3 regions of the Mesobacillus boroniphilus genome follow, and region 2 is predicted to be linked to each of the others. Evidence: riboswitches for the same ligand, from Rfam matches in the RefSeq annotation. Region 2 holds a riboswitch; each other region holds the start of a gene.

Region 1 (10,275 bases), on a different contig from region 2:
TGTAGGAGTGTACAGAACATCCTGCTGTCAATCCCGGAAAGCTTTTTTTGACCTGATGAATCGGAAGGCTATGATAGGCAAGCTGGACACCGGTGTTAGATGACCAGGCAACATCGGCCCTGTCATTGATAATGATTTTCTGAAGGGGTATTCCTTTATTGACGAGCAATTGGATACCTTTGGTTAAATCCTTTGCAGTTGACTGTTTTTCCCTCAAATGAAATTTGTCTGTGAATGGCTCGATTTTTCCGGCGATGTCAGCAAATGCATCGAGTGTAAGCTTGCCGTCTGATATGACATGTAATTGTTTCTTCATTATATATCTCTCCATGCTGCCGATAGTTTGACAGTTAATGTTTTGATATTCTTACAGTTATAGGGAAAGCAGAAAACTTCATCATAGTGAACGAACATCAACTGCAGGGAAGAGCGGGTACTGTCCGGAAATAAAATAGGCCAGTGACAGGAGGGCAGCAAAATAAGCGATAAAAAACAGGTCGTACCTGGAAAACTCGATGCTGTAATAAAAAGTCCTGCTATCAGTCTGGGAGAAGCGCTTCGCCTCCATAGCCACTGCGATCCTGTATGCACGCCGAATACTTTGGGATAGAAGCGGAATAGAAAAGCTTCTAATAGAAGAAAAGATTCCACCCAAAGAATAGGACTGCTCCACACCTCTTACGGTCCGGGCATACCTGATTGTTGTGAACTCTTCAATCATGATTGGAACGAGACGGATTCCAGCCATGAAGCTGTAAGCATACTTTGGTTTAAGCTTCAACTGCTGCATCAGTGAATAAAACAGCATGACCGGACGGGTCGTAAGGGCAAATGTTAGGCCAAGCATGGCATAGATTAGCGCCCTGAATCCCAGGTGTATCCCTCTGAACAGGCTTTCCTGAGAAATATGCACCAACCCCCACTTTAAAAGGGTTGTTTCCCCTTTGCCGAAGAGAATCATCGACGAAGAGGTGGAAACAAAAATCAGGATGAACGGGATGGAGAAAAGCATGATTCTCCTGAATGGGTGTCCGGTGAAAAAGAGAAACAAAATACAGGGAGCTAAAGTGAACAGGACAATCAGGTTGATGTTATGGATGAACAATACGACGAAAAACAGGGAGGCAAATGTCAAAAGCTTCACACTTGGATTGATTTTATGAAGCCATGTCTCTTTGCTGTCAAATTGTATATGCATGGATGTCCTCCACTGAAATCTCGATTTCATCTTCTTCAAAGTTTTTTTCTGCCACAGTCACCTTACCCTCGCTGACATTCCACACCTTGGTAGCAAAGTGCTCAATGATGTGCCGGTCATGGGTTGCCATGATGATGATGCACCCTTTCGCCTGGTATTTCTCCAATAGTTCAAGGAGTGCGAATGTGTTTTGTGAATCTTGGCCAAAGGTGGGCTCATCCAGCAGGAGAATAAAAGGGTTTTGCGCAAATGCTGTTGCCACGCTGAGACGGCGTTTTTGCCCCATCGATAATTGGTAGGGATGAAGGTCTTGTTGATCAGCGAGTTTGAATAACAGCAGCAGCTCAGAAACCTTCTGCTGAACCGCAGTTTCATCTTCCTTTTTTTGCATGAAAGTAAAGGCAAGCTCGTCATATACCGTATTGGCCACGAATTGGAATTCCGGATTTTGAAATACAAATGCAGCATCCTTTGATACATCCTTGTTTTTGTGAATCATCCTGCCATCGATTTCATATGTGCCAGTTGTTGTCAGTAATTGAATCAGTGACAAGAGCAAAGTGCTTTTACCGGCACCATTTTTACCCGCCACAGCAATCCAGTCGCCAGACTCCGCCACAGCCCTCTCAATATGGATCTTCACGTTCTTCTTCCGGAAGCCTTTGAAATTCTCCAAAACTAGATGTTTTTTATTCTGTAAATCTAGCTTTTTTGATGGTGGTCTGGCAGTTTTATATTGTTCCCATACGCCTGGAAACCATATGCCGTTTTTCTGGAATTCGTTTTTATAAGAAGCAAAAACAAGCTCTGGTGTGCCATCGGCGATGATTGTTCCGGCATCGTCAAACACGATAACCCGGTCGATAAAATCAGCGACATGTTCGATTTTATGCTCGACGATAATCACGGTTTTATCTGAAGAAATCTTTTTAACCGTCTCCCAGATCATCTTTGTCCCTTCCGGATCGAGCATTGCAGTGGGCTCGTCAAAAAACAGGACGTCAGGATCAAGGGCAAGGACAGAAGCGATTGCCAGCCGCTGCTTCATCCCGCCTGAAAAAGTCTGGATGCTGGAATGTGGGCCATCAAGCTCAAGGCCCACGACTGAAAGTAGTTCGGCAATCCTTTCCGGCATTAATTCTCTTGGCAGCTGAAGGTTTTCAAGAACAAAGGCAATTTCTTCATCTGCATATGGCATACAAAATTGAGTATCCGGATCCTGGAAGACAAATCCCCAGGAATCTGGATAGATGGCACGTTCATAATGGATGGGAATCTCGACAGACTTAGGAATCAATCCAGACAGCGCCTGTAACAGAGTCGATTTTCCGCATCCCGTTGGCCCGAGCAGAAGAACCTTTTCTCCTTTTTCAAAAGTTATGGACAGGTCTTTGAATAGGAGCTTTTCAGCCCCGGGAAACTTTAATCTCAGTTTTTCAAACGATGATATAATTGACACTTGATCACTCCTGCTTATTGATTCAAGGAATCAAAGTCTTCCTTTGAAGCTGGTCTCAGGACATTTGTAACACCAGTCCGCTCAAGGGCCTTCACGATTACATGTGCAAGCAGCCCCGAGAAAAGAATGGATCCTGCAACCCTCATGACGACTAGTAAGGTAAGGTTCCATGCTGCCAAGTCCTCGATATAACCCTTATAGAAATCCATGATTAGAGAACCACCGCACGCTGCGATACTCGCGAGGCTGACGACAAACACTCCGGAGCGCTTATAGCCAAAAGCCATCAGCACCAGCTCGGCAAACAGTCCCTGGATAAACCCATACAATAGAACTTCCAGGCCCCATTCCGAGCCCATCAGGAATTCCCCCGATGAAGCGGCTACTTCAGCAAGGAGTGCCACACCTGGTTTCCGGATAATCAAGAACGCCACGATAGCAGCAATGAACCACATTCCGTATATAAATTGATCCAGGTGAAGTCCCAGTGGCTTGAGAGCATAATATAGTGGTCCCCATAGCTTATAAACAATTCCAAACGCAATCGAAATGACCACGGTCACTAAAATATCTGTTAGTTTTAACCCTTTTGACATCTTCAATCTCCCTTTCTTGAAGCAGTGGACTAAATCCCTGCAACTTACTGTGCTAAAGCATCGGTAATATTTATTGGCCAGCCTTCAAGCGAGTATGCCATTTCCCAGAATTGCAGCTCATATTGACTGCTGATTAAAAAGTGTTGCTTCATCTTTTCTTTTTCCTTTTCTGAAGCAGTTTCTGCAATAGCATCCAGAAAGTTAAGCTGCTCCATCACCAGCTCTCTGAACCAGTCGCCGCCATAGGCGGCAATCCATTCCTGGTAAATCGGATGATCCGGAGACGCATCTTTGAGCATTAGCCCAATCTCATAGTAAATCCAATAGCAGGGAAGGATCGAAGCAATGATTTCCCCAATGCTTCCTGAAGCAGCGACCCTGTAAAGGTGAGAGGTATAGGCATAGGCAGTCGGCGCTGGCTCAAATCCTTGTAAATCTTCCTTGGTGACTCCGAGCTGTCCCATAAACCTTTCATGTAAACTGAGTTCGGCCTGATATGTACCTTGTGCATGGGCAGCCATTCTTGCAGTTGTAGATAAATCCTCAGCCCTCGAGGCTCCGATTGCCTGAATACGGGCGAAATGGGAGAGGTAATAGGAATCCTGTAAAAGGTAATATCGAAAGGATTCAAGTGATAAAGTCCCGTTTGCGATTCCCTGGACGAAAGGGTGATTGAAATTCGCCTCCCATACCTCGTTTGCTTCTTGACGGATCATGCTTGTGAATGTTGACATAACAACCTCCTGAGTTTCAAAATTCAGCATCCTGCCGGCGAAGGATGCCGTTTTTTCCAATAAAAAAACCACTTTCTGCAGGCAGAAAGTGGTTGTATTGGCAGCAAATCGAAACAGTGAAAGCTACAGATACTCCACTTCCCTACGCTGGTATGATCCAGATCAGGTTCGAAGGGTCTTAAAGTTTCACTTTAATCTCAGCCTTAACAAAAGGCTCCCCCAGTAGATATATTTCGCTATTAAATTAATATCTGAGCTCATCATATCATGCTTCACAAAATTGTCAAACAATAATGTTGATTATAAATTTTATTGTGCTCAGACCTTAAATTCAACAAATAAAGGGGAAAGAATGGGGAAGGAGTAACAAAGAAAATGCATTGTTATGTTTCTTTTTTCAAGACGATCGTACTACTTTGTTGCAGCCTTAAGCATTTATTTTTTTACTCCTCTACCCATTTTGTCAATCCTGTGAACAACTGCTTTCGTTAAGCATATTTTTGGACTATGCGCCACTTGTTTTATAGGATATGTTTAGGCAGGAAATACTAATTTCGAATGAAGACCGAAAATTAGCGGATTATGATATTCAAAGGAGTTGTACACCATGTCAGAAGAGAAAATTTATGACGTCATTATCATCGGTGCCGGACCGGCTGGGATGACGGCTGCTGTTTATACTTCACGTGCGAACTTGTCTACACTGATGCTTGAGCGCGGCGTGCCGGGCGGACAGATGGCAAATACAGAAGAAGTTGAAAACTATCCAGGCTTTGACCATATTCTTGGACCTGAGCTTTCAACGAAAATGTTTGACCACGCGAAAAAATTCGGTGCTGAATATGCTTACGGTGATGTAAAAGAAGTCATCGATGGCAAGGAATATAAAATCATCAAAGCTGGCAACAAAGAATATAAGGCGCGCTCCATCATTGTTTCTGCTGGTGCAGAATACAAGAAGCTGGGGGTTCCTGGCGAGCAGGAGCTTGGCGGCCGTGGTGTTTCTTACTGTGCGGTATGTGACGGCGCATTCTTCAAAGGAAAAGAACTTGTTGTTGTTGGCGGCGGAGACTCAGCTGTCGAAGAGGGCGTTTATTTGACTCGCTTCGCTTCAAAAGTGACAATCGTTCACCGTCGTGATGAGCTCCGTGCGCAAAAAATCCTTCAGGATCGTGCATTTGCCAATGACAAAATTGATTTCATCTGGAACCATACTGTCAAGCAGATCAACGACAAAGATGGTAAAGTCGGCAGCGTGACTCTTGTTTCAACACAAGATGGCGAAGAAAGAGAATTCGCGGCAGATGGTGTATTCATCTATATCGGAATGGTTCCATTGACTAAGCCATTCGAGGGCCTTGGAATCACGAATAGCAATGGCTATATCGAAACAAACGAACAGATGGAAACGAAAGTGCCGGGAATCTTCGCAGCTGGCGACATCCGTGAAAAGACACTTCGCCAAATCGTTACAGCAACTGGCGACGGTAGTATCGCGGCACAAAACGCGCAGCATTATGTCGAAGAATTGATCGAAGAATTAAAAGCAAACGCATAAAAAAATACCAAACCCGCTGTATATGATTCAGCGGGTTTTTATGGGCTTTTCCCAATACGATGGTAAAAACAGCATGTCTCGGCATAAATTAACAAAACGTAATTATATATTAATTCTCCTGTAACAGTAGTGAAACAATCATGGGGTATTATAGGAATAGAAATTGACCCCCTTTTAAAAATATAATCCTTTGACGGCACAGGTTATCCTGTGCTCTTTTTTTTGCATAAAAGTGAAACAGGCCGTTGTATCGGATTATAACACCATACGCTTACCGAAATTTGTATCTGCTAAACTCACTTATTCCTTAACAAAAATATCATCTTTGTATTCATTGTGGCGAAAAACTAAAAATAGTATAATGGAAAGAATAAAAGTTCGGCTTTTTTGCAGGACTGTTTTTTCCGCGATTGCTGCTTTTTTTGATGTTGATTGGAATCGAAAAACAGGAGCCATTTCTGTGTGAAAAACAGCAGAGCTTACGAAAACTTTAAAGTGCCTTGATGGCCTTTACGCACGCACATATAAAGAGGTGGATTTGATGCAGCGAGTGACGAATTGTGTTTTAGTAAAAGATAATAAGATTTTGCTGCTGCAAAAGCCGCGCCGAAATTGGTGGGTGGCTCCAGGCGGAAAAATGGAACCAGGAGAAACCGTGAAGGATTCATGTGTCAGGGAATTTCGCGAAGAAACAGGGATTTACCTGCGCAATCCGCAAATAAAAGGGATTTTCACATTTGTCATCAAGGAAGATGATCAAGTTGTATCCGAGTGGATGATGTTCACGTTTTACGCCACTGAGGCAGATGGCATCAACCTGGATGAATGTGAGGAAGGAACACTTGCCTGGCATGAGCTTGACGGCATAAAAGACCTGCCAATGGCAGCGGGAGATTATCACATCCTGGAATACATGGTCCATGGACAAGGAATTATCTATGGCACTTTTACTTATACACCGGATTTTGAGCTGATCAATTACAGGCTCGATCCAAATTGATACCATAAATAACTTTATTTGCAGGGGGAAAGAGATATGAGTACCGGTTCAAGCACTGATACCCAGCTCGTGATTATAACAGGTATGTCTGGCGCAGGTAAAACCGTCGCCATCCAGAGCTTCGAAGACCTTGGTTTCTTCTGCGTCGACAACCTGCCGCCAACTTTGCTGCCGAAATTCCTTGAGTTAATGAAGGAATCTGGCACGAAAATGAACAAAGTGGCACTGGTCATGGATTTGCGAGGACGCGAATTTTTTGACTCTCTATTTAAAGCGCTGGATGATTTGGCTGAAACTTCATGGGTGACACCACAGGTATTGTTCCTTGACGCGGATGACTCGACTCTTGTGCGCCGCTATAAAGAAACGAGACGTTCGCACCCGCTTGCTCCATCCGGACTGCCGCTTGAAGGCATCCAGCTTGAACGAGAGCTTCTGGAAGAACTGAAGGGTAGAGCGCAGCTTATCTACAAAACAACAGGAATGAAGCCGAAAGAACTCCGTGAAAAAATCCTTGAGGAGTTTTCGGTGAACAAGAAGACGATTTTTACGGTCAATGTCATGTCCTTTGGTTTCAAGCATGGAATACCAATTGATGCTGACCTTGTTTTTGACGTCCGCTTTTTGCCAAATCCACATTATATTGAACACATGCGTCCAAAAACAGGTCTTGATGAAGACGTGTCGACATATGTTTTAAAATGGAACGAGACGAGCAAGTTCCTTGAAAAGGTGACTGATTTGCTGGGTTTCATGCTCCCTCACTATAAAAGGGAAGGAAAGGCTCAGCTAATCATTGCCATCGGCTGCACAGGCGGCCAGCACCGTTCTGTTGCCCTGGCGGAACACATCGCCAGATTTTTCGAGAAAGACTATCATACCCGTGTGACCCACCGTGATATCGATAAAAGGCAGGGACATATAAAATGATGACGGATGGACTGCCAAAAATCGTCATCATCGGGGGTGGAACGGGTCTCCCTGTCCTGCTGCGGGGCTTGAAAAAACACCCAGTCGACATCACTGCGATTGTCACGGTTGCTGATGATGGCGGCAGCTCTGGCCGATTGAGGGAGGATATGCAAATTCCTCCACCGGGGGATATCCGGAATGTCCTTGCAGCACTTTCAGATGTGGAGCCGTTGATCGAAGAGATGTTCCAGCACCGATTCAATACAGCCAATGAATTGTCCGGCCATTCGCTTGGCAATCTAATCTTGGCCGCGATGACGTCGATCACCGGCAATTTTGTTCATGCGATACAGGAAATGAGCAAGGTCCTGAATGTGCGCGGGAAAGTACTGCCGGCGGCAAACAGGAGCGTTATGCTTAATGCGGTGATGGAGGATGACAGCATCGTCAGGGGAGAATCCAAAATACCTTACTCCGGAAAAAGGATCAAAAGGGTCTTTTTGAATCCAGAAGGAGTAAAGCCATTGCCTGAAACTCTCCAGGCCATCAGGGAAGCTGATTTGATTGTGATCGGGCCGGGCAGTTTGTATACTAGCATACTGCCGAATTTGCTCGTAAAGAGACTTGGCAAGGAAGTTTGCAAAGCCAAAGCACGCAAGGTGTATATTTGCAACCTGATGACCCAGGCAGGGGAGACACATGATTTTGCTGCCAGTGATCATATTAAAGCAATCTATGACCACATGGACTGTGCTTTTATTGATACGATTCTTGTGAACAGTGAGACAATCCCGCCGGATGTTGAACTACGTTATAAGGAAGAGCTTGCCCAGCCTGTCCATTTTGACCTTGACCGGCTGATGTCATTAGGGATTGAAGTCGTCCAGGATGAAATCGCTGAGCTGGATGGCAATGTCATCAGGCATGACACGAAAAAAGTTTCAGAAATTTTATATTCTATGATAATAAATGAAACCAAAAAGAGATATAACGCGTAAATATATGATGCAAGCGTTTGTCTCTTTTGAATGCATTGAGCAAAAAAATAAAAAAGACAGCTGCTGCGCTGGCTTGCCAGGGTGTCAGCGCTAAATAACAGGGGGTGAGAAGGTGTCGTTCGCTTCGGAAACAAAAAAGGAACTCACGAATATAGACGTGAAGGGCTGCTGCGCCGACGCGGAACTGTCCGCTTTAATCCGGATGAATGGTTCCCTTTCCTTCTCAAATCGCAAACTCATCGTAGACATACAGACGGAAAATGCCGCGATTGCCAGGCGTATCTATACCTTGATCAAAAAAAGTTATCAGGTTCAGGTAGAGCTCCTTGTGCGCAAAAAGATGCGGCTGAAAAAAAATAATGTTTATATTGTCCGCCTTAAGGAATCAGCCAGGGAAATTCTGGAGGATTTAAAGATATTAGGAGAAGGTTTTGAAATAATTTATGACATATCGCCTGAACTAGTGAAAAAGAAATGTTGTAAGCGTTCTTATCTAAGAGGCGCTTTCCTTGCGGGAGGTTCTGTGAACAACCCGGAAACATCCTCCTATCATTTGGAGATTGCCTCCATGTATCAGGAACATAATCACTCATTATGTGAGCTGATGAATACGTTCGGGTTGAACAGTAAAACGCTTGAGCGAAAAAAAGGCTTCATCACATATTTGAAGGAAGCGGAAAAAATCACTGAGTTTTTGAACATCGTTGGTGCACATAATGCGTTGCTGCGATTCGAGGATATCCGGATTGTCCGCGACATGAGAAACTCGGTTAATCGCCTCGTGAATTGTGAAACAGCTAACTTGAATAAAACAATTGGTGCTGCACTACGACAGGTAGAGAATATCCGCTTCATAAGGGATACAGTCGGCCTGCAAATTTTACCGGAAAAGCTGAGGGAAATCGCTCAGCTCCGTGTCGATTACCAGGATGTCACCCTTAAAGAGTTGGGCGAGATGGTAAGCGGTGGAACAATCAGCAAATCAGGAATCAATCACCGGCTGCGAAAGATCGATGAAATTGCGGATAAACTGCGTGCCGGACAAATTACAAATAAATAGAGGGTTAGAGGAGGAAAAGCAATGGTGGAAAAACAGGTGGAAGTAAAATTGAAAACTGGTTTACAGGCTCGCCCTGCGGCGTTGTTCGTGCAAGAAGCAAACAGGTTCTCATCTGATATATTTCTAGAGAAGGACGGAAAAAAGGTGAACGCGAAGAGCATCATGGGATTGATGAGCCTTGCCGTTAGTGCTGGCGCATCCGTGAACCTGATCGCAGAAGGCAATGATGAGGAAGAAGCAGTGGAAAAGCTCGCTGAATATATCCAGAAAGAAAACTAATCCTATAAAATAAGGTTGAAAAAACAAAAACTCGCTCCCTTTAAAGAGCGAGTTTTTAAATCGGATTATTTATCCTTCTTTTCTTCAAGCACATTGCGAGTGATGATCTGGTCAACAAGACCATATTCCTTCGCACGGTCAGCAGTCATGAAGTTGTCACGGTCAGTATCTTTCGAGATGACTTCAAGTGGCTGGCCAGTACGCTCAGAAAGGATTGTATTCAGCTTTTCACGAAGGAAAAGAATGCGCTTCGCAGCGATTTCAATTTCTGTCGCCTGTCCCTGAGCACCACCCAGTGGCTGGTGAATCATGACTTCTGCGTTCGGAAGTGCATAACGCTTCCCTTTTGTACCAGCAGCGAGAAGGAATGCACCCATGGAAGCAGCCATACCGATACATATTGTTTGGACATCTGGCTTGATGAACTGCATAGTATCGTAGATTGCCATACCGGCAGTGATGCTGCCGCCCGGGCTATTAA
Region 2 (10,275 bases):
GCATATCTCCATGAATGCTTTCCACCACCAACCCATTTGAACGAAGCTGCTGTTTGCGATTTTCTCGCACCAAAAACGTAACATCTTCTCCTTTTTCCAAAAGGCGACCGCCGAAGTAACCGCCAATTGCACCTGCTCCTACGATTAATATTTTCATATCCATCAACCTCCTTGACTATGTAAAAGTGCACGCCTGGAATCAAGCGTGCACCTGGTGTTGTCTTATTAATATGCGAGGAGGGCAGCAAGAAGCCCTCCTGCAGTAATAATGACAATGATAATTTTAGCGAAAAGGGGAAGCTGCTCTTTCCCTTTGTCATTAACCTGTGCTTCCTTCTCATTGACCGATTTGCGGTATTCCGGACTGCAGCATCCGCTCATCGTTATGCCACCTTGTTGTAGTTGGAAATATCTTCATCAAGCGGAATATTATTAGCTCGTGCTTTTTTAGCAGCGTTGAAGAAAATAACTGTGATGACAGCTGTTACGATTAACGCTCCGATATTGGATACTGTCAGCGACTGGCCGAATCCAATTTGAGCATTAAGAATGTAGGAAGTCGTAGCTGCTGTCATGAACATACCAGGAATCATCGCGATCCAGTAATTCTTCTTGGCAATGAACAGGTACATGGCACCAACCCAAAGCGCGATAACCGCTGTTGATTGGTTAGCCCAGGAGAAGTATCTCCAAAGAAGTGTGAAATCCACCTTTGTTAGTGCGAAAGAGATAACGAACAACGGAATCGCAATCCATAGACGGCTAGCAATTTTCTTTTGTGAAAAATTGAAGTAGTCAGCAATGATCATACGCGCGCTACGGAAAGCTGTATCACCTGAAGTGATTGGAAGTACGATTACGCCAAGAACTGCTAGAGTTCCGCCGATTGCGCCAAGCATCAATGTTGAAGCTTCACTTACGATTGCAGCAGGTCCGCCGTTCGCAAGCATGTCGTTCAAGCCGTTGTAGCCATCGAACAGGCTCATCGCAGCTGCAGCCCAGATCATGGCGATGATACCTTCAGCGATCATCATGCCGTAGAAAATCTTGCGGCCGCTCTTTTCATTTTGCGTAGTACGAGAAATGATCGGTGTTTGTGTTGCATGGAAACCTGACAGCGCTCCGCAAGAAATTGTTAAGAATAATAGCGGGAAAATCGCTGCGCCCCCTGGATGGAAATTCGTCAAGGAAAGCTCAGGAATCGGTGCTCCAGTAATTACAAGCATTGAGCCTACTCCGATTGCACTGATTAACAGCAATGCACCGAAAATCGGGTAGAAGCGGCCGATGATTTTATCAACTGGCAGAAGTGTCGCTAAGATATAGTAAATAAAGATTGCCCCGATAATAAGGCCCATTGTAACCTTTCCGTCCATCAAGTTGTGAAGCAAGCCAGCCGGAGCTGTGACGAAAACGGTTCCAACTAATAGTAAAAGAAGAATCGCAAACGCGTTAACAACATGTTTCATGAATTTGCCGAGGAACTTTCCTGCAAGTTCAGGAAGGTGTGCGCCTCTGTTACGGATTGAAATCATACCAGTAAGGTAATCATGGACAGCACCAGCGAAAATTGCGCCAAGAACGATCCAAAGGAAAGCAACCGGTCCATAAAGCGCTCCCATGATCGGCCCGAAAATAGGACCTACACCAGCGATATTAAGAAGTTGGATCAAAGAGTTCTTCGCTGTAGACATCGGCAAATAGTCAACGTCATCCTTATGAGTGAATGCCGGAGTGGAACGAGTCTCGTTCACGCCGAACACCTTTTCTACAAATTTGCCATACGTGAAATAACCAATAATTAAAAGTGCGATACCAGCTAGAAAAGTATACATATGAAACCTCCTCAAAGTAAATTGTATGCGTTTTCATTAAGTATAATAGAGAAGGAGAAATTATGGCTGTTTTGTGAACAAGATGCAAGAATATGAGCCTGAAATGCAAAAAATGTCGATTAAAATGCAAAAAAGCATCCTTAAGATGCTTTAAGAGAATTTATAATTCCAGCTGAATCCTCAATGCTTTTACATAATTACGGCTGACTGATAACATTTCATTGCGGCCTTCGAGTTCCAGTTGATAGGCCCCATTGAACCATGGGGTAAGACGGATAACATAATCCAGATTCACAATATAGCTTTTATGAATGCGGAAAAATGAGTATGCCGTCAGCCTCATTTCAAGATCCTTTAAAGGTATTCTTGTTTCATATTCCCTTGTTTTTGTAATGATTTTTGAATATTTTTCCTCTCTCGAAATGTACAGGATATCCTTCGGGTCGAGATAAATGATCTCTCCATCACCTTCAACGGCAAGCTTGCCAGTTTGCTTGCCTGACTCCTGTTCAGCGGGCATCAGGAAATGCTTCTCAATCCTGAGGACCGTCTCCCTGAGTTGATTCTCGTCATAGGGTTTAAGCAAGTAATCAACTGCTTCATATCTGAAAGCCTCGGCAGCAAATTGAGGATAGGCGGTTGCGAACACAATCAGCGGTGATTTTCTTAATTCCATCAGCGCTTTTGCTGCTTCCATCCCATTCATTTTCGGCATTTCGACATCAAGGAAGACGACATCCGGGTGGAGCTGCAAAGCCTTCATGACCGCAGTTTCACCTGATTCTGCTTCCCCGACAACCTGGATGGAAGGGAAGGACTGCAATAAATGCTTCAATTCATCCCTGCTATATAATTCATCATCAACGATTAGAGTACGTATCATCTTGTCCATCTATAATTCCTCCGCTTGTGGAATTGTAAAGGAAATCTTTGTGCCTTTTCCAGTCGCACTATCAATCCGCAGTGAGGCTTCTTCCCCAAAATTCATCGTAAGTCTTCTGTTTACATTGAAAAGTGCGATTCCACTTCCTGTTTCTGAATCAATTATTTGTTTACCCAACTGATTAATCCGTTCTTTGCTCATTCCCTGCCCGTTATCTCTCACCGTTACAATCGTACTATTATCACTTTTGTGAATGTCTATATTAATTTGGCAGTCATGATCCATATTCTTAATCCCATGTTTTACGGCGTTTTCTACAATTGGCTGGAGCGTCAGCGGCGGGATTTTTACAGGTAAAGCGTCATCCTCGATATCATAGGTAACCTTCAGTTTTTCCACAAACCTGGCCTCTTCAATAGATAAATAGGCTTTCACGTGGGCTAATTCCTGCTCAAGTGTAGTCATCGACACCGTCGTCGCAGTCAGGTTCTGACGCAGGAAATGCGACAGAGAGACAAGCAGCTTCCTCGCTTTTGCAGGATCAATCCTGATCAGAGAGGTGATGACATTCATTGTATTGAAAAGGAAGTGAGGACTGATTTGTGCCTGTAGGGCCTTTACTTCAGCTTCCTTGGCAAGCTGATAGGCTTTATCCGCTTCAGCGATTTCAAGCTGGTTGCTGAGCAGGTTGCTGAGACCGGATATGAGCTCAATGACGACATTGGTGATTTCTTTTTCCGATTTAAAATAAAACTTCAGCGTGCCAATCGTTTCGTCGCGCAGTTTCAATGGGGCAATCACTGCAGCTCCAAGAGGGCAGCTTTGCTCACGGCAGTGAATCGTTTCATCATTGGCGACGACAAGCTTGCCGCTTTTCAGCACATCCCTCGTAATCTGCGTCTGGATGGGGCTTGTGGAACGATGATGGTCATCACCAAGGCCGACATGTGCCAGGATTTCAGATTGGTTTGTGATTGCGACCGCACTAGTCTGAACCTCGTTGTGTAAAATCTCGCAGACTGACCTTGCTGAATCCGGATTGATGCCTTTGCGCAGGTACGCGAGCGTCTGGTCGGCGATCCGCAGTGTTTTTTGCGCAAGCATCGCACCAGTCTTTTCCTCTTCGGAAACAACATTCTTTATCACCATCAAAAATAAAGCAGAGCCAAGCCCGTTTGCGAGAATCATTGGAACACCGATAATTTCGACGAGTGTTTGCGCTTGATCATAAGGCTTGGCTATCAAAAGGATAATCAGCATTTGCACCGTTTCTGCAATCGCCCCAACCAGGAAGGCTGTCCTCAGATTGACATTGTTTTTCTTCTTTTGAAAACGGCCGGCAATGATTCCGGCAACGATGGCCGCAAGTCCGCAGGCAAGAGCGGTGAACCCGCCGAGCGTAAAGCGATGCAGACCCGCGATAAGGCCTGCGCCTATACCTACCTTGTATCCGCCAAGCATACCGGCAATCACGATCCCGATGACACGTGAATTGGCAATTGCCTCATCTGATGCCAAGTCAGCAGCCCAGGGGTTGAACTGAAGTGTATCAGTTGAGAAGCTCATGCCTGAATATGTACCAATAATCCCGAAAAAACCAAAGAATACAATCGCAAAATATTGCTGTCGCTTGTTCAGGGAATTATGATAAATCAATCCCCGGAAGAAGCGGAACCTCGTTAAAATGAAAGCAATCGTCACAATGATGCCGAGCCGTTCCAGCATCGTAATGAGTAATTCGAACATAACCGTACCCCTCAGGAAGTGTTTGCATTCATTTTAAATGAACGATGATGAAAAACAAAGATATATAGATGTAGAAAGAAGCCCGGTCAGCAGCAACCAGGCTTTGTTTCGGTTGATAATATGATTCTAATCCAGCTTTATAGCGAAAATATTAATTTTATAGCGGAAAAGGATTTTTATAGCGGAATTGACTTTTTAATAGCGAAAAATAAATTTTTAATAACGATTTGGAAATTATTAGCTAATTTTTCAGGCCAATAATATGGATATGTGCACTCTCCGGTTAAAGTTCCCACCTTTATTGGCGATAATCTTATTATATTGGCGGAGTTCACAGTTTTATTGGCGATAATCCCTCTTTTATTGGCGAAAATATAAATTTATTGGCGAACTGGAAATTCTGCGCGTTTTTTTCCAGTTCGCTAGGCGCATTTATCTGGCGAAATACATTCGCTCTACCACAATGTAAAATGGCAAACTGGAAAAATCAGTTTGCCAACTCATTTCATTAAAAGATTTCAATATCGCCGCTTGATACATCAGCGTTGATTTCATACTTTCCGCTTCCGTGTTTGCCGCTCAGGCGGTTATCGTTTTCTTCTTTGTTATCAAGCGGAAAGTCACTTGATAGGTCTCCGCTGCTTATTTTTCCGTTTAACGTAAAATCGGCATCATCTGGCAAATCCAGCTCGATATTACCTGAGCTTACATTTAAGTTAACGTCATCTGTCAAACGATCCATCTGGATGTCCAGCTCACCCGATGAAACATCTGCATCAAGTTTGCCAGAGTAATTCTGCACATTGACGCTTCCGGAGCTGACTTCAAATGAACCAGAGCCAGCAGCTATTGAATTGATTTCCACATCGCCTGATGAACTGTGGTGCATGTAGGTTTCAACATCCAGGTTTTCCAAAACCATGCTTCCTGATCCGATATCAATCGCAAGCTTCTCTAGCTTCATTGGAGAATCAATAGAATGACCTTTGAATACTACTTCGCCTGAACCGAGCTCGATTTCCATATTCTTTTCATAGTCTTCAGGAATATAAACTGTCAGAGTGGTTTTATCCATCTCAAACCAGTTGAACCAGAAGAACCCTTTTCGTTGAACAGCAACCTCGATATCATCGCCATGCTTATCAACTTTTACCGTACCTTTGCCCTTCAGCTCGGCGCGTACATCATCCCGGTCTTCAGGCACGATCATCGTCTCGACGCTTGAAATATCAAACGTGATATTTTCCGTTTGATTGGTCACCTTCACCGCGTCTTCCGCTTTTGCAAAGTTAACTCCGCTGCCATCAACAAAGTAGTTCCAACCGATATAAGCCCCGGTTATTACCAGGAAAATAACCAAAATCCGTTTCATTTTTAAAATCTCCTCTCAATCTCATTCTATATTTAGAATAAGGCAAAACATGCTGATCCCCAATGCACCTCCGATTTAAATCAGGATAGGACCTAAGGCGGATATTGAGATAAGCTACTCATGAAAAAAACCAGATTCCTTTCAGTTTGGGAATCTGGCTTCTTGTTGTAATTTGTTAGGCTTTCGCTTCGAAAAGTTTAGCTATTTCTACAATTGTTTCCACTGATTTAATCATATTATCTACAGAAATATATTCGAACCTTCCGTGGAAGTTCTCACCGCCTGTAAAAATATTCGGTGTCGGCAGTCCCATATAGCTAAGCTGGGAACCATCTGTGCCGCCGCGGATTGGCTTTACGATCGGCTTGATTCCGAGGTTTTCCATCGCCTCGTACGCAATGTCGACAATTTCTTTTACCGGCTCGATTTTATCCTTCATGTTGTAGTACTGATCGTTCATTTCTAGATCAATACGGGTCTCGCCGTATGTCAGTCTTAGTTCATTGGTGATTTTCTGCATCAATTCCTTCCGCTCCTGGAAGCTGTCACGGTCGAAGTCACGTATGATATAGTGGAGCGTTGTCTCCTCGACATCTCCGGTGATGGAGCTGAGGTGGAAGAAGCCTTCATATCCCTCCGTATGCTCGGGTGCCTCTTCAGCTGGAAGCTTGCTGTTGAACTCCATCGCGATTTTTGCGGAGTTCACCATTTTCCCTTTTGCTGTGCCAGGGTGGACGTTCTTGCCTTTAAAAGTAACCTTGGCGCTTGCTGCGTTAAAGCTTTCATACTCCAGCTCGCCAAGCGGTCCGCCGTCAATCGTATAAGCGAACTTTGCATTAAATGCTTGTACATCGAACTTATGCGGTCCTCTGCCAATTTCCTCATCCGGAGTGAAAGCAACACGGATTTTTCCATGCTTGATTTCCGGATGCTGGATCAAATAAGCCATCGCCGTCATGATTTCTGCGACTCCTGCCTTGTTGTCCGCACCGAGGAGTGTAGTTCCGTCGGTGGTAATCAATGTGTGGCCCTTATATTGTGGCAGCTCAGGGAAATCAGCAGGCGAAAGGATGATTTTCAATTCCTTGTTTAGGATGATTTGGTTTCCATCGAAGTTATCAACAACCTGAGGATTGACATTTTTGCCGGTAAAATCCGTTGCTGTATCGACGTGGGCAAGGAAGCCGATTGTTGGCACTTCTTTATCTGTATTGGCAGGAAGTGTCGCCATAACATAACCATTTTCGTCAATCGTTACTTCCTCCATGCCAATTGTTTTTAACTCTTCAACAAGCATATTGGCAAGTGTAAGCTGACCTTCTGTCGATGGGGTGGTTTCACTGTTTTCATTAGACTGCGTGTCCACTTTTACATAAGAAGTAAATCTTTCAATAATTTCGTTCTTCATTATCGTTCAACTCCCATTCGTATGTATATTTTCATCTTAGCATATATCGTTAAGAAGGCCATTTTTCAAAAAAAGAAAATTCCATTTTTTGTATCAGGTTTATTGTATAATTGGATAAAAGGAGGCTGGGGCAATATGGGCTTTGTTTTCACGTTTATTGTGCTTTTTGTGGTTTTTTATATTATTTTTAAAATAATCCGGTCTGGGAACTTGCCGAGCAATAACTATACACCATTTGATGATCTTGTCGAGGGAAAAGTGGATAAAGATGATGATTGATATTGGCGTAATCATTGTTCTATTGTTAGCGCTCTGGTCCATAACGATAACATTAGAAAAATTGGCTGCAAGAATCATCGATAAGCAGGACCAGCAAAATCAGCTGCTGGAAGAAATCAAAGAACTTCTAAAATCTGAAAAATAACAGAATATGAACTTTTCACTTTACATATAAAAGAGTTAAGGCTAGGATAAAGACAATTGAATATTCGATGTACTACTAGGGGTGCCCTGCTACGGGCTGAGAGAAAGACGGTATGTCTTTTAACCCTTCGGACCTGATCTGGTTAATACCAGCGTAGGAAAGTAGTGTGAGAGATGTTTTCTTTCTTACTTTGCTTTTAAGCCAGGTCCTTTCAAGGATCTGGCTTTTTTATATTTTAAGGAGGTTTTATCAATGAAACTAAAAGATCAAGTTGTTCTGGTGACTGGCGGGAGCCGGGGACTGGGGGCAGAAACGGTTAAGGCGTTTGCAAGGGAGGGTGCGCGAGTCATTATTAACTATTACCAGAACGAAGAAAAGGCAAAGGATCTGGAAGGTATGTTTGTTGAGAATGCCCTTGCTGTAGGGGCGGATGTAAGAGACCCAGCACAGGTCCAAAGCATGTTCAGGCAAGCAAAAGAACATTTTGGCTCTCCCGTCACGACAATTGTGAATAACGCTCTTGTGGATTTCAAATTTGACCCTGTGGCAAACAAGGATGCTTTTGCAGTTGGCTGGGAGGAGTATCATCAGCAGCTTGAAGGAGCGATACGCGGTGCATTGAATACAATCCAGTCGGGACTTCCAGACATGAAAGAATTAAAGTTTGGCAGAATCATCAACATTGGCACGAACCTGTTCCAGAACCCGGTTGTCGCTTATCACGACTATACAACAAGCAAAGCTGCCTTGTTGGGGTTCACCAGGAATATGGCAAGTGATCTCGGGAAGTATGGCGTTACCGTCAATATGGTTTCCGGAGGATTGCTTAAAATGACCGACGCAAGCTCAGCTACTTCAGAGGAAGTATTCCAGCTCATCGAATCATCCACTCCGCTTAAAAAGGTAACCGACCCGGCAGAAGCTGCAGATGCGATATTGTTCTTCGCATCACCCTGGGCACGTGCGGTTACTGGACAAAATCTGGTCGTTGACGGCGGCCTTGTGATGGATTAAGAAGGAGGGGATTTTACATGGAAGTAAGAGAGATTGCTAGTTTGCTAGAAAAAGTTCGCCGGGGAAACCCGCTAGTGCACAATATTACGAATGTTGTGGTCACTAATTTTACCGCCAATGGCCTTCTGGCTCTAGGAGCATCTCCTGTTATGGCATATGCCCATGAGGAGGTTGCCGAAATGGCCAGGATGGCTGGAAGCCTTGTTCTCAATATCGGAACGCTGAGAGCCGAAATCGTTGAGTCGATGCTGATTGCAGGCAAAGCGGCAAATAAACAGGGAGTGCCGATCATTCTTGATCCGGTTGGTGCAGGGGCTACCGCCTATCGAACCGAAACGGCAAGAATGCTGATGCAAGAATTAGAAATTTCAATCATCCGAGGAAATGCTGCAGAGATTGCGAATGTGGCTGGAGAAACCTGGAGCATCCGGGGCGTTGATGCTGGTGAATCCAGCGGAAATGTTTTCGAGTTGGCCGTATCTGCTGCTAAAAAACTCAAGACTACCGTCGTCGTTACTGGCAAAGAAGATATTGTTACAGATGGCAAGACGGCTATTATTGGGCATAACGGGCATCCGCTGCTGACGAAAGTGACGGGAACAGGCTGCTTGCTTACATCTGTTATTGGTGCCTTTGCAGCTGTTGAAAAAGATTTGATCAAGGCAGGAGCAGCTGCAGTAACCACATATGGAGTGGCAGCAGAAATCGCTGCAGACAAAAATGCTGAACGGGGGCCGGGGAGTTTCCAGGTTGAATTCTTGAACCAGCTATACCTTGTCAACAAAGAGGAGATTAATAGAAAAAGTTCTTTTGATCAACAGGAGGTAGATTGATATGAAAAGAGCAATGACCATCGCAGGTTCGGATAGCGGGGGCGGAGCCGGAATCCAGGCGGACCTGAAAACATTCCAGGAACTGAAGGTATTTGGCACGTCTGCACTGACAGCTGTTACTGCGCAAAACACGCTTGGCGTCCAGGGAGTTTTTCCGATGGATGCAGAGGCAGTCGCTAAACAAATTCAATCAGTCGGGGAGGATATCGGGACAGACGCCTTGAAAACGGGGATGCTTTTTAATGCGGAAATCATCGAAGCTGTCGCGGAAAAAATAAAGCAGTTCGGCTGGGAAAAGGTCGTTGTCGATCCGGTAATGATCGCGAAAGGAGGAGCATCATTGCTCCAGCAGGAAGCTGTTTCGGCCCTGAAAAATCATTTGCTGCCGCTCTGCCTCGTGGTCACACCCAATATTCCCGAAGCAGAAGTGCTGACCGGGATGACTATTCACAGTCAGGATGACAAAAAGGAAGCGGCCAGGCGCATACATGTCCTTGGAGCAAAAAATCTCGTCATAAAAGGCGGCCATGATAAGGATGCGAATGAATCTGTTGATCTTCTTTTTAATGGGGAAAACTTTGAGGTCTTCTCCTTTCCGAGAGTTGAAACCAGGAGCACTCATGGTACTGGCTGCACTTTCTCAGCTGCCATCACTGCACAGCTTGCGAAAGGATTGACTGTATATGACGCGGTATCTGTAGCGAAGGAGTTCATCCATTCTGCCATCGCAAACCCGCTGAATATCGGGCAAGGCCATGGA
Region 3 (10,275 bases), on a different contig from region 2:
TGCCGAATATGCCTCTGCCATTGTTACCGGAGATACCCCAGTGGATAATCCTCCAAGTGCCAGGCCAAGATTACGATCTTTCTTAGGATCCAGCTGAATGCCATAGTTCTTTACCGATTCCATTCCTTTGACAATGCCTATTTCATCCAGGAGCCATACTGCCGGCACATTCAATGAATCTCTCAATGCTTCATACATAGGGACTTCGCCTTTATATTTATCATTGTAGTTTTGAGGCTTGTAATCCTTGAATTCCATTTCCTCATCCTTCAGCATGTCCGTAACACCCATGCCTTCTTCGAGCGCTGGCGCAAACACTGCTAGTGGCTTCATTGTAGAACCAGGCTGTGCTTTTAACTGTGTAGCACGATTGTAACCTCGGAATACATGCTCACCGCGGCCGCCTACAAGCGCACGGATTCCTCCGCTTTTAGGATCAACCAGCACAGCGCCGCTTTGGACGATTTGCTTATCTGTGCCTTTTGGAAACAGGTCATCTTTTGCGTAAGTCCCTTCTACAGCCGATTGCATTGTCACATCAAGCTCCGTATGGATTTGCAACCCACCAGTCAATATTTGTTCCTGGGTCAGACCGTATTTCTTTATAGCCTCATCGATGACATGATCAACATAGTATGGGTATCGGCCGCGCAACGGATCTCCGCCTTTTTCATTAAGTACTAACTCTTCGGCCACTGCCTGTTTATACTCTTCTTCCTTAATAAAACCATGGGTTTTCATCATTTGGAGGACAAGATTTCTTCTGTCCATTGCTTCTTCATAATTTTTATTAGGATCCAATGCAGATGGCGCCTTGATCAAGCCTGCGATCATTGCCGCTTCGCTTACGGAAAGGTCTTTGACTTCCTTGCCAAAGTACCCCATCGCTGCCCGTTTGATTCCCCAGGAACCATTCCCGAAATAAATCCGATTCAAATACATTTGCATGATTTCATCTTTGGAATATTGCTTTTCTATTTCCCTTGCCATGAAAAATTCTTCTAGCTTTCTTTTATATGTCTTTTCACTCGAAAGTAAAGCATTCTTCGTTAACTGCTGTGTAATCGTACTTCCACCTTCAACAATACTTCCTGCCTTGACGTTCTGGACAAAAGCCCGCGAAATTCCTACAAGGTCCACACCATCGTGTTCATAAAAACGGTGGTCCTCGATGGCAATTACAGCGTTTTTGACATGATCCGGAACATCTTCAATCTTTATCCCTTCATTTTTCAGAGCCGAAATCTTACTGGCGACCTCACCATTCGCATCATAGATGACGGTTGACTGTGCCATGTCATCATTCAATGCGCTGATGTCAGCCCCCTCAGAATAAACATGGAAAAAACTCAAGAATGTCAAAATCGCTGTTGAAACAGACAAAACCAGCACCTGATTCATATGTAGCCTTTTCCAGCCTCTTAGAAAACTTGTTGCTATTGAATTTTTGCTCACTGAGCACCCCAACCTTTTAAAAATAGTTTAGAAATATGACACTTTCTTTTACCCATTTTTCAAAGGTATTAACACAATTTGGCTAATTACGAGGAAAAAAGACATACAAGCAAGCAAAAGGTCAATCGATAATTCTCGATTGGCCCTTTTATGTGTTGCGGTATATGATTTCTAAACTACTATGAACTTATTGGTTATTTGGGTAACCTCCCCACAATTACTTCAGACAAAAAAGCTAACCCAAGTTTAAATTTCGTCCGAACACGGCTTCATTTCGGACAAAAACACTGGGCATAGACGAGATTTTGTCCGAACCTGGCAACACTTCAGACAAAACTTCAAGCATGAGTCCTCATTTTGTCCGAACACAGCACTACTTCAGATAAAACAACAAAAAAACCACCGCAAGATTGTCCAAATCTGCGGTAGTTTCTTGAAATAATCATCAACTGCTCATACTAATTATGAATCTGTGACTCTGCCGGTTCCTGTTCGCTGGCAGCTACGATATTACTTTCACGTATCAGTGTTTCCATATACATATAGACTATTTGCTTGGTCTTATCATCCGCTTGAATAACATCAAGGTGCTGCATGCATTTCCGTATGGTCGGATGAATCGGCTTTTGAGAATGAAATCCCATACCGGCCACTCCCTATCCTGAATTTGAAAAGCTTTACAACAAGGTTCGCCAAGCTTTAAGTATTTTTGAGGGTTTATGGAAATTATTAGGTCGGTTAGTTTTGTTTTAAAAATGGGTATTGAACAGTAAAAAGTCTAATCCTGGAGGTTGATTTATATGGCTGGAATAAAAAATGTGGTTCTCGCTTACGATGATTCTGAAGGCAGCAAGAAAGCCCTGCAATTGGCAAAGGAGATCACTAGTAATAAAGTAGGCGTAAAGTTGTATGTTGGCCATGTATATGAAGAAAAAATTAAAAGCGAATTGGTTGAAACGAATGAGCGCCCTATTGAGCCTCTGCCTATCAACAACTTTCCGGCAGATGGTGTTCAGGTGCCTCCACTGGCTATGGAACAAGGTGCACTCGATAAATCAGAGCACTCGATCATTACCCACAGTTCTGAACAAGCGTTTAATAACGCAAAGGCCGTGCTGGATGCTCTCAAGATAGACACTGAATACTCCATCCTCGAGGGAAGTCCATCTGAGAGTATTATAGAATTTGCCAAGGATGTAGATGCTGATTTAATCATCATTGGCCAGTCGGGAGATGAAGGTATCAAACGAAAGATTCTCGGTGGCGTTAGTCAAAAGGTAGCCAATAACGCACATTGCCATGTACTCATTGCTAAATAAGAAAAGTACAAGCGCACTGGTCAGCCCCGACAAGCGCTGGAGCTGGATACTAATCTGAGTACTAAATTTTATACTTTTATAAATAAAAGCAAAAAACAGCCGGGTAAATACTACCCGGCTGTTTTAATTTTCCCTGTTTACTGCGTTTCCGGTTGAGCAGTTAGATTACTTTACCCTTTCATCGCTTCGTCAGCAATCTCCTCTAACCGCTCTTTTGTTTCGTTTTCTTCAAAGCTGCTGAATATCCGAAAATCATCTTGATCCAGAATCCTGTAATGTTGGCTAAGAATGTTTTGCTGCATGACAAATCCGCCAATCCTAGCTACTTCCCTCCACCAAACTTTACCGCCCAATGTTTTCTCTTTGCGATAATCTGAACCTTCATGGGCGATGGTTTCAAGAACCTCTAATGGTTCATTTCCGAACAAAAATTGGATTGTCTCGGTTTCCCTGAACAAGGCGGAAATTGCCACGACTGTAGACCAGCCGGCTTGAGCCCTGCCCTTTTCAATCTGGACAAGCGTCTTTTTGGAAATTCCAATGATATCAGCCATTTTATCCTGTGTGTAACCGACTTCTGCCCGCAGCACCCTTACTTTTTCCGAAACCCTGCTAATGATTTCATCCCTGGTCATCCGCTTCATTCCTTTAAGTTCTTTTAGTGTAATTTTACACTAAATTAATCTGAATTCAAAATACTTTTTTACTTTTATTTTTTATTACAAGGCTCTTTTCTCAAACTTTGTTGCTATTGATTACAAAATAGGAGTGAATGAACTATTTTTCTTCCCAAAGTAGCCTCTTGTTATGAGAAAAGAGCATGCAAACTTATTACCGAACTACAAAATGGCGTTCTATTACGTTAAAATCGGCTTTAGGATTTTAACAACAATCTTTACGAAAACAGCCTATTACAAAGACAGCGTTAAATTTGACTGTTTTTTTTTCCAGGTTCTTCGCTTTCCACTTCAATCAACGGGGCTTATAATCAGCATTAGCCTTTAACGCCAGCCATTGAAAAAGGAATGCAATTATCTGCATTCCTTTTAATTATTTTATGTGTTTTTCCTGGCTGATGCTGCAATTGCTTGAACAAGAGCTTTGGATGGAACAGGAAGCGCATTTTCCTTCCTTTGATTTCTTGATGAATCGGTAGAAGGCCCATCCGGCGTATCCGAATACGGCTCCGCCGATTAAGATATTTGCGATCATGAATCCTTCCTCCTTTTCTGCTTAGCTTAATCCAAACAGCATGCCACCTTGATAAATAGCCAGCGACAATAGATATGCGATAATTAGCGCATAAGCGATTGAAAAAGCGGTCCAGCGTGTCGACCCGGTCTCCTTGTAAATGGTTGCAGTAGTTGCAAGACAAGGAATGTATAACAGGATAAAGACCATGAAGCTGTATGCAGCCAATGGTGTGTAATGAGCAGCAAGCAATCCCTGCAAACTTGCTTCATCTGGTACAAAATAAATGATATTCATCGTTGATATAATGGATTCTTTTGCAAGGAAGCCTGTGAAAAGGGATGCACTGGCCTGCCATGTGCCGAAACCAATAGGGGCAAACAACGGTGCGAAAATCCCTCCAAGAAGCGCTAAATAGCTATCATCCATGCTGACATTCATGCCTTCCGGACCAGCGTAGGCAAGCAGCCATATCAGGACGGAGCCGGCAAAGATGAATGTTCCAGCCTTCCTTATGAATCCCTTTCCCTTATCCCATGTGCTTCTCCAAAGCGCTCTTCCCTGCGGCAGCCTGTATGGCGGAAGTTCAATGACGAATACTGAAGTTTCACCTTTTAAAAGAGTCTCCGAGAATACCTTGGCCAGAATAAGTGCAATCACTACTCCTAAAACATATAAACTCAATACGATAGCTGCCTTATGTTCTACAAAAAATGCTCCGACAAACAAGGCGTATACAGGCAATCGGGCTGAACATGACATAAGTGGCGTCAACAGGATGGTCATCAGCCTTTCCTTCGGTGTCTCAATGGTCCTTGCTGCCATAATGCCTGGTACGTTACAGCCAAATCCGATCATCATCGGAATGAACGCCTTCCCGTTCAAACCGACTGATTCCATTAAGCGGTCCATAACTAGCGCGACACGGGCCATATAACCCGAATCCTCAAGTAAGGATATGAAAAAGAATAAAATGAAGATTTGTGGCACGAAGACAAGGACTCCCCCTACCCCGGCAACAATTCCATCAAGAACAAGGTCTTTGATGAATGATGAAGCACCCGCTGCAGTCAGTGCTGCTGTAATTCCTGATGTTAATGGCCCGGACAGAAATGAATCCAATGCGTCCGACAGCGGGAAGCCAAGCCAGTCGAAGGTAAGCATGAACATGATATACATAAGGAATAGAAAAATCGGAATTCCGAGAAATTTATTCGTTACAACCATGTCAACCTTCTCAGTATGCGGGACCTTTTTATTATCCTGCTTCGTGGTGGCAGCAGATACGATTTTATCGATCACTTCACTTCGCTTCCGGTGGATTGCCTGGTCAAGTGCTTGTTTGCTGCCTGCACTTTGTTGTTGGGATACAGTAACAGACTTGATCAATGTTTCTAATTCAGCCATAGGCAAAATTGATGCTAGATAGCTTTTTACATAGGGGTTGCCTTCAAACAGCTGAAGAGCAAGCCAGCGAACGGGATGTTGTACCTTCCCAGCCAGTTTGTTCTCAAGTTCGAGGATTCCAGCTTCAATCGCTTTTCCATAATAAACGAGATTGTTCTTCCCTGTGCCGATAGCTCCACCAGTCACCAGCTCCGCAAGTTCATTACATCCTTTGCCCGTCCTTGCAACCACAGGAGCTACTGTCACTCCCAGTGATTCAGACAGTTTATGAATATCGATTTGAATGCCCCTGTTTTTCGCCACATCCAGCATGTTTAAGCCGATAATGACCGGCGCACCGTATTCCAAAAGCTGCATAGTCAGGTGAAGATTTCTTCTTAACTGGGAAGCATCCAGGATATTCAGAAGTTTTTCAAACGGTTCATTCAGGAAGAAATTCGTAACGACACCTTCATCCTTCGAGAGCGGATTGAGAGTATAAACCCCAGGCAGGTCGATAAGCTGATTCTTTCCGTTTTTAAAAAGACCCACTTTCTTCTCGACTGTCACCCCGCTCCAGTTACCGACATATTCATAGGAGCCTGTTAAGTTATTAAACAATGATGTTTTTCCTGTATTCGGGTTGCCAATGAGCGCAATATTCATCATACTCGCTCCACTTCAATCCTTAGTGCTTCTTTGCGGCGAATGCCTATGCATTGCCCGCATGATTCAACCATGACTGGGCCTCCAAAAGGCAGGATGCATTTCACGCACACTTCAGAGCCTTCCGCTATTCCCAAATCAAGCAATCTTCTTCTGACAAATTTGTCAGCACTCGAAATATTCATGATCCGGCCTTTTTCACCAGTCTTTAATTTTCCCAGCATAGCCCTCACCTTTTTCAAGTTTGTTAGTTTTCATGAGAATCTTACATAAAATTCTTTACATTTTTGATTTTTCTAAATGAGAATGATTATCTTTATTTAACCAGTTCAGAGTGACTTCCACTGTGATATAAGTCACTAAGACTCCGCTTTAAAACAACATTTAATGCAAGCTCCATATAATTGACAATATTTTTATCAGTAATCCCTTCAATCCTATTGTATACCTGCATAGGTATAATGAACATAAAAAATAGGAGAGCTTTTCAGCTCCCCTACTTATCATATTTTATTGCTTACTTGTGTTGATTGAACCATTCTTGAGGGTGCGTAGCTAATTACAAGAGTGACAAGAATGGCACTTAAAATCATACTTGGAAGCATGTAGGTCCCGTTATAAATGACTGAATAAAGCCATGCTGGCTGGCCTTCAGGGGCATAGCTTCCGAAGAAAATCCAGCCGGAAAGAAAATGGGCAATGAAACGGAGTACGCTTCCAATAAAAACACCGGCTACTACATAACCAATCCATTTCCTTCTGTTCCCGCCCTGCATTGCAGCTTTCACCTGGGCAGCAAAGAATCCTGCCATACCAAGTACAGCGAAGGCAATGAGATAATCCAACACGCCTTGTACCGGATGATAAATTTGTGACATGCCAAGAATGAATTGCAAAAGACCAAATATGAACCCGGTAAGAATTCCGCCCTTAAGTCCCCAACGGAAAGCCATCAGGAATACAGGCACCATCGCAATCGATACTGAACCGCCCTGTGGCCAGATTCTTGAAAATAAAAATCCGGAAAATAAATCAAGCAAATAAGCCAGTGCGGAAAATACGGCAATTTCCACTAAAAAGAGAGTTTGTTTTTGTTTCATGTTTGTTCCTCCTTCTTTCCAGAATGAGGTCCGCTTCTAATACGCCTTTTCTGCTTCAGAAACAAAAAAAGCAATCGAGGGATCGATATAGGATTCCCAAGATTGCTTTCCTATCGCATCCACATTCCTTCGCTAGCATTAACTAACAGGTTCAAAGGGTAAGAACTCGGCCGCTCACTCTCAGCTGCTTTACGCAGCTCCCCTTGTGGTTATTATTTAATTTCTACACTATGAATATACTACTTCTTTTATTCAATAACAAGTATAACCTTTCTGCAAACTCTGGACTATTCAATAAATGTCGATAACTTAATAGACAAAACTCTCTCATTGTTGCTAAAAAAATCGGTCTTTTGTCACAATTTTAGCTATTCGACGCAATTCAGCGCATGTTCTTAATATTCGACAAAGGGATTTCATTTTTTTCCTCGAATCTTTAATACCGAAATGAAAAACTGGGGGACTTAATGAAATGCTGCCAATTACGGATAACCGATTGCTTAGCTTCCTGACTAGTGAAAAACAAAACCTTATCGCCGAATGGACGGAGAAAATAATCGTCTCTGAAGATGATCCATATAAAGAGAAAATAAGAAATAACGCTGAGAATATGTATGTAATCATTCTCTCTGTTTTTTCTAAGACAAGTGAAGAATTGGAGGAACACCTGCAAAAGCTTGCTTTTCTGGTAGGAGAAGAACGTGTTCGGGCTGACATCAACATTGGAGATTTTGTCTATAATGTCAATTCAGGAAGATCCGTTCTCTACAAGCATCTTCACAAAATGAATATGGAATGGGAGGAAATGCAAGAGGCGATCAACCGGATCAATTACTGTTTTGATACCTTTTTGTATTACGCAGTATCCTATTACAATGAACAGAAAAACAAGGTCATCGAAGAAAAGAACCAGTTCATCGATTCAACACATAAAGACAGACTGACATTGCTTGGACAAATGACATCAAGCTTCATACATGAATTCCGCAATCCATTAACTTCCATTCAGGGCTTTATCCAGCTATTGAAATCTGAACATCAAGACATGAAGTATCTGGATATTATCTCAAGCGAGCTCGAACAATTGAATTTCCGGATTTCGCAATTTCTGCTTTTATCAAAAAAAGAGCTGATTGGAAAAGAAAAGACCCTTTTCTCATTGAATAGAATGATTGAGGAAGTATTAAATTTCCTATATCCAAGCATCCTGGACACGAATGTCCGGATTATCAAGGAAGTAGCGGAGGATATGGATTTGTATGGCTATGCTGATGAAATCAGGCAGGTCCTCATCAATATTATATTTAATGCTATTGATGTATTGAGCCAGTACCGTGATGATCCACAAATTGAAATAAAAGGATTTTTCGTGAATGATACCCATATCAAAATTGAAATTTCAAATAACGGACCAATAATTCCTGACCATTTACTTAAAACAATCTTCGAACCATTCGTCACTACCAAAACACTTGGGACCGGACTTGGTTTATTCGTCTGCCGGGAAATCATCGAAAAGCACAAAGGAATTCTCGCCTGTTCATCAGAACCAGACAAGACGTCTTTCATCATGCTGCTGCCTTTAACGAGAATAGAGATTTAACAAACTTATAATCTTCTCTATAGCAATCTTTTTCAAAAGAAGAGACCCCGCCGTTTCCGGTGGGGTCTCTTCTTCTTATTCGGAATATTCAAGTGTGCGCTCTTCTGCCACATTTTTCACTTTGCTTTTAGCCGGTCGTAATGCATGCTTTTTTTCTGATTCAGAGACAATGACTGCACAAGCTGCATCGCCGGTGATATTGACTGCGGTACGAGCCATATCCAGCAGACGATCGATGCCGAGTATCAGGCCAATCCCTTCAACAGGCAGACCTACAGATTGAAGTACCATCGCCAGCATGATCAAACCAACGCCTGGAACTCCTGCGGTCCCAATACTTGCAAGCACGGCAGTCAGTACAACTGTCAGAAGCTCGGCCAATGTGAGATCGGCACCGTATACCTGTGCTATGAAGAGGGTAGCTACTCCCTGCATGATTGCGGTTCCGTCCATATTGATCGTTGCTCCAAGAGGCTGCACAAAGCTGCTGACAGATTCAGGGACACGAAGGTTTTTCTGTGCTGTCTCCATTGATACGGGAAGTGTTGCATTACTGCTCGATGTACTGAAGGCAACGCCCATCGCTGGAGAGAATTGCTTGAAAAACCAGAAAGGATTTTTCTTCCCAATAAAATATACACTTGACCCATAAGTAATGAGTGCATGGACAACTAGTGCGAGAACAACGACAATCATATATACTCCCATCGCCTTGATGGCGTCAAGCCCCTGGCTGCCGATTGCAGTTGCAATCAAACCAAACGTTCCATATGGTGCAAACTTCATGACAAGGCCTACCAAATACATCATGATTTCATTGCCTTGTTCAATCAGGTTGAAAATCCCTTTCGTTTTTTCACCAAGTGCCGTTAACGCAATCCCGATGAATAACGCTAAAACGATAACTTGCAGCATATTGCCAGCTGTCAGTGCTTCAAACGGGTTCGCCGGAATAAGATTTAAAAAGGTGTCACTTACCGGCGGAGCTTTCTCAGCCTTGAATTCTGCTCCACTCGTATCAAACTGGCCTATCAAGCCAGGCTTGATTAAATATGCCAGAGCAAGACCAATGGATATCGCAATGGCTGTAGTCGCTAAAAAGAAGCTTACAGTCTTGAAACCTATCCTGCCGAGTTTCTTTGGATCCCCTAATCCAGCGGTTCCGAGAATAATCGAAAAAAGGACAATTGGTACGACAAGCATACTGATTAAATTGATGAAGATCTTGCCAAGAGGCGTAAATAAGAATTTATCCAAAACAGTGAATAATTCGGGTGAAAAAATGTTGAGAATCAGCCCGGTCATTGCGCCAAGGCCAAGGCCAATCAAAATCCTAGTCGTTAACTTCATAATCTTCCTCCCAAAAAAGTGTAAAAAACAATGTAAAACTTTTTTCCCTCTTTCGGCCGGATTAAACCATGATGATCTAATTGGCCAAAAGTACCATCAGAGTAAAGCTTAAGGAGGTTTCTATGTTAACTTTAAAAGTTGATTCTGAGCTTGAACTTCGAATCTTTGAGCCGAGTGAAGCCGAGGAGTTGTTCTGGCTTGTGGA

Evidence for each region. Region 2 has a riboswitch for thiamine pyrophosphate ahead of DYI25_RS20265 (3-oxoacyl-ACP reductase). Riboswitches for the same ligand answer to the same signal wherever they lie in the genome.
Region 1: linked by a shared signal. The riboswitch ahead of tenA (thiaminase II) and the one ahead of DYI25_RS20265 (3-oxoacyl-ACP reductase) in region 2 are both predicted to bind thiamine pyrophosphate.
Region 3: linked by a shared signal. The riboswitch ahead of thiT (energy-coupled thiamine transporter ThiT) and the one ahead of DYI25_RS20265 (3-oxoacyl-ACP reductase) in region 2 are both predicted to bind thiamine pyrophosphate.

The regions. Positions count from the first base shown of each region.
Region 1 covers NZ_QTKX01000002.1:594,366-604,640, forward strand. Annotated here, with positions in the region: gene DYI25_RS15695 (thiamine phosphate synthase) at 1-316, opposite strand, end outside; gene DYI25_RS15700 (energy-coupling factor transporter transmembrane component T family protein) at 398-1,198, opposite strand; gene DYI25_RS15705 (ABC transporter ATP-binding protein) at 1,182-2,657, opposite strand; gene DYI25_RS15710 (ECF transporter S component) at 2,672-3,253, opposite strand; gene tenA (thiaminase II) at 3,298-3,987, opposite strand; TPP riboswitch at 4,110-4,218, opposite strand; gene trxB (thioredoxin-disulfide reductase) at 4,595-5,545, shown strand; gene DYI25_RS15725 (NUDIX hydrolase) at 6,087-6,545, shown strand; gene rapZ (RNase adapter RapZ) at 6,582-7,475, shown strand; gene DYI25_RS15735 (gluconeogenesis factor YvcK family protein) at 7,472-8,455, shown strand; gene whiA (DNA-binding protein WhiA) at 8,568-9,515, shown strand; gene DYI25_RS15745 (HPr family phosphocarrier protein) at 9,537-9,794, shown strand; gene clpP (ATP-dependent Clp endopeptidase proteolytic subunit ClpP) at 9,860-10,275, opposite strand, start outside.
Region 2 covers NZ_QTKX01000003.1:592,684-602,958, forward strand. Annotated here, with positions in the region: gene DYI25_RS20220 (ketopantoate reductase family protein) at 1-157, opposite strand, end outside; gene DYI25_RS20225 (hypothetical protein) at 226-381, opposite strand; gene DYI25_RS20230 (carbon starvation CstA family protein) at 384-1,835, opposite strand; gene DYI25_RS20235 (LytR/AlgR family response regulator transcription factor) at 1,996-2,727, opposite strand; gene DYI25_RS20240 (sensor histidine kinase) at 2,728-4,464, opposite strand; gene liaG (LiaG family protein) at 4,973-5,836, opposite strand; gene pepT (peptidase T) at 6,012-7,244, opposite strand; gene DYI25_RS20255 (hypothetical protein) at 7,380-7,523, shown strand; gene DYI25_RS20260 (hypothetical protein) at 7,513-7,668, shown strand; TPP riboswitch at 7,736-7,845, shown strand; gene DYI25_RS20265 (3-oxoacyl-ACP reductase) at 7,921-8,682, shown strand; gene thiM (hydroxyethylthiazole kinase) at 8,700-9,515, shown strand; gene thiD (bifunctional hydroxymethylpyrimidine kinase/phosphomethylpyrimidine kinase) at 9,517-10,275, shown strand, end outside.
Region 3 covers NZ_QTKX01000001.1:81,332-91,606, reverse strand. Annotated here, with positions in the region: gene DYI25_RS00515 (transglycosylase domain-containing protein) at 1-1,401, opposite strand, end outside; gene DYI25_RS00510 (hypothetical protein) at 1,914-2,099, opposite strand; gene DYI25_RS00505 (universal stress protein) at 2,256-2,774, shown strand; gene DYI25_RS00500 (helix-turn-helix transcriptional regulator) at 2,945-3,409, opposite strand; gene DYI25_RS00495 (FeoB-associated Cys-rich membrane protein) at 3,825-3,986, opposite strand; gene feoB (ferrous iron transport protein B) at 4,008-6,017, opposite strand; gene DYI25_RS00485 (FeoA family protein) at 6,017-6,241, opposite strand; gene thiT (energy-coupled thiamine transporter ThiT) at 6,521-7,117, opposite strand; TPP riboswitch at 7,225-7,331, opposite strand; gene DYI25_RS00475 (histidine kinase N-terminal domain-containing protein) at 7,590-8,720, shown strand; gene DYI25_RS00470 (dicarboxylate/amino acid:cation symporter) at 8,796-10,070, opposite strand; gene DYI25_RS00465 (GNAT family N-acetyltransferase) at 10,193-10,275, shown strand, end outside.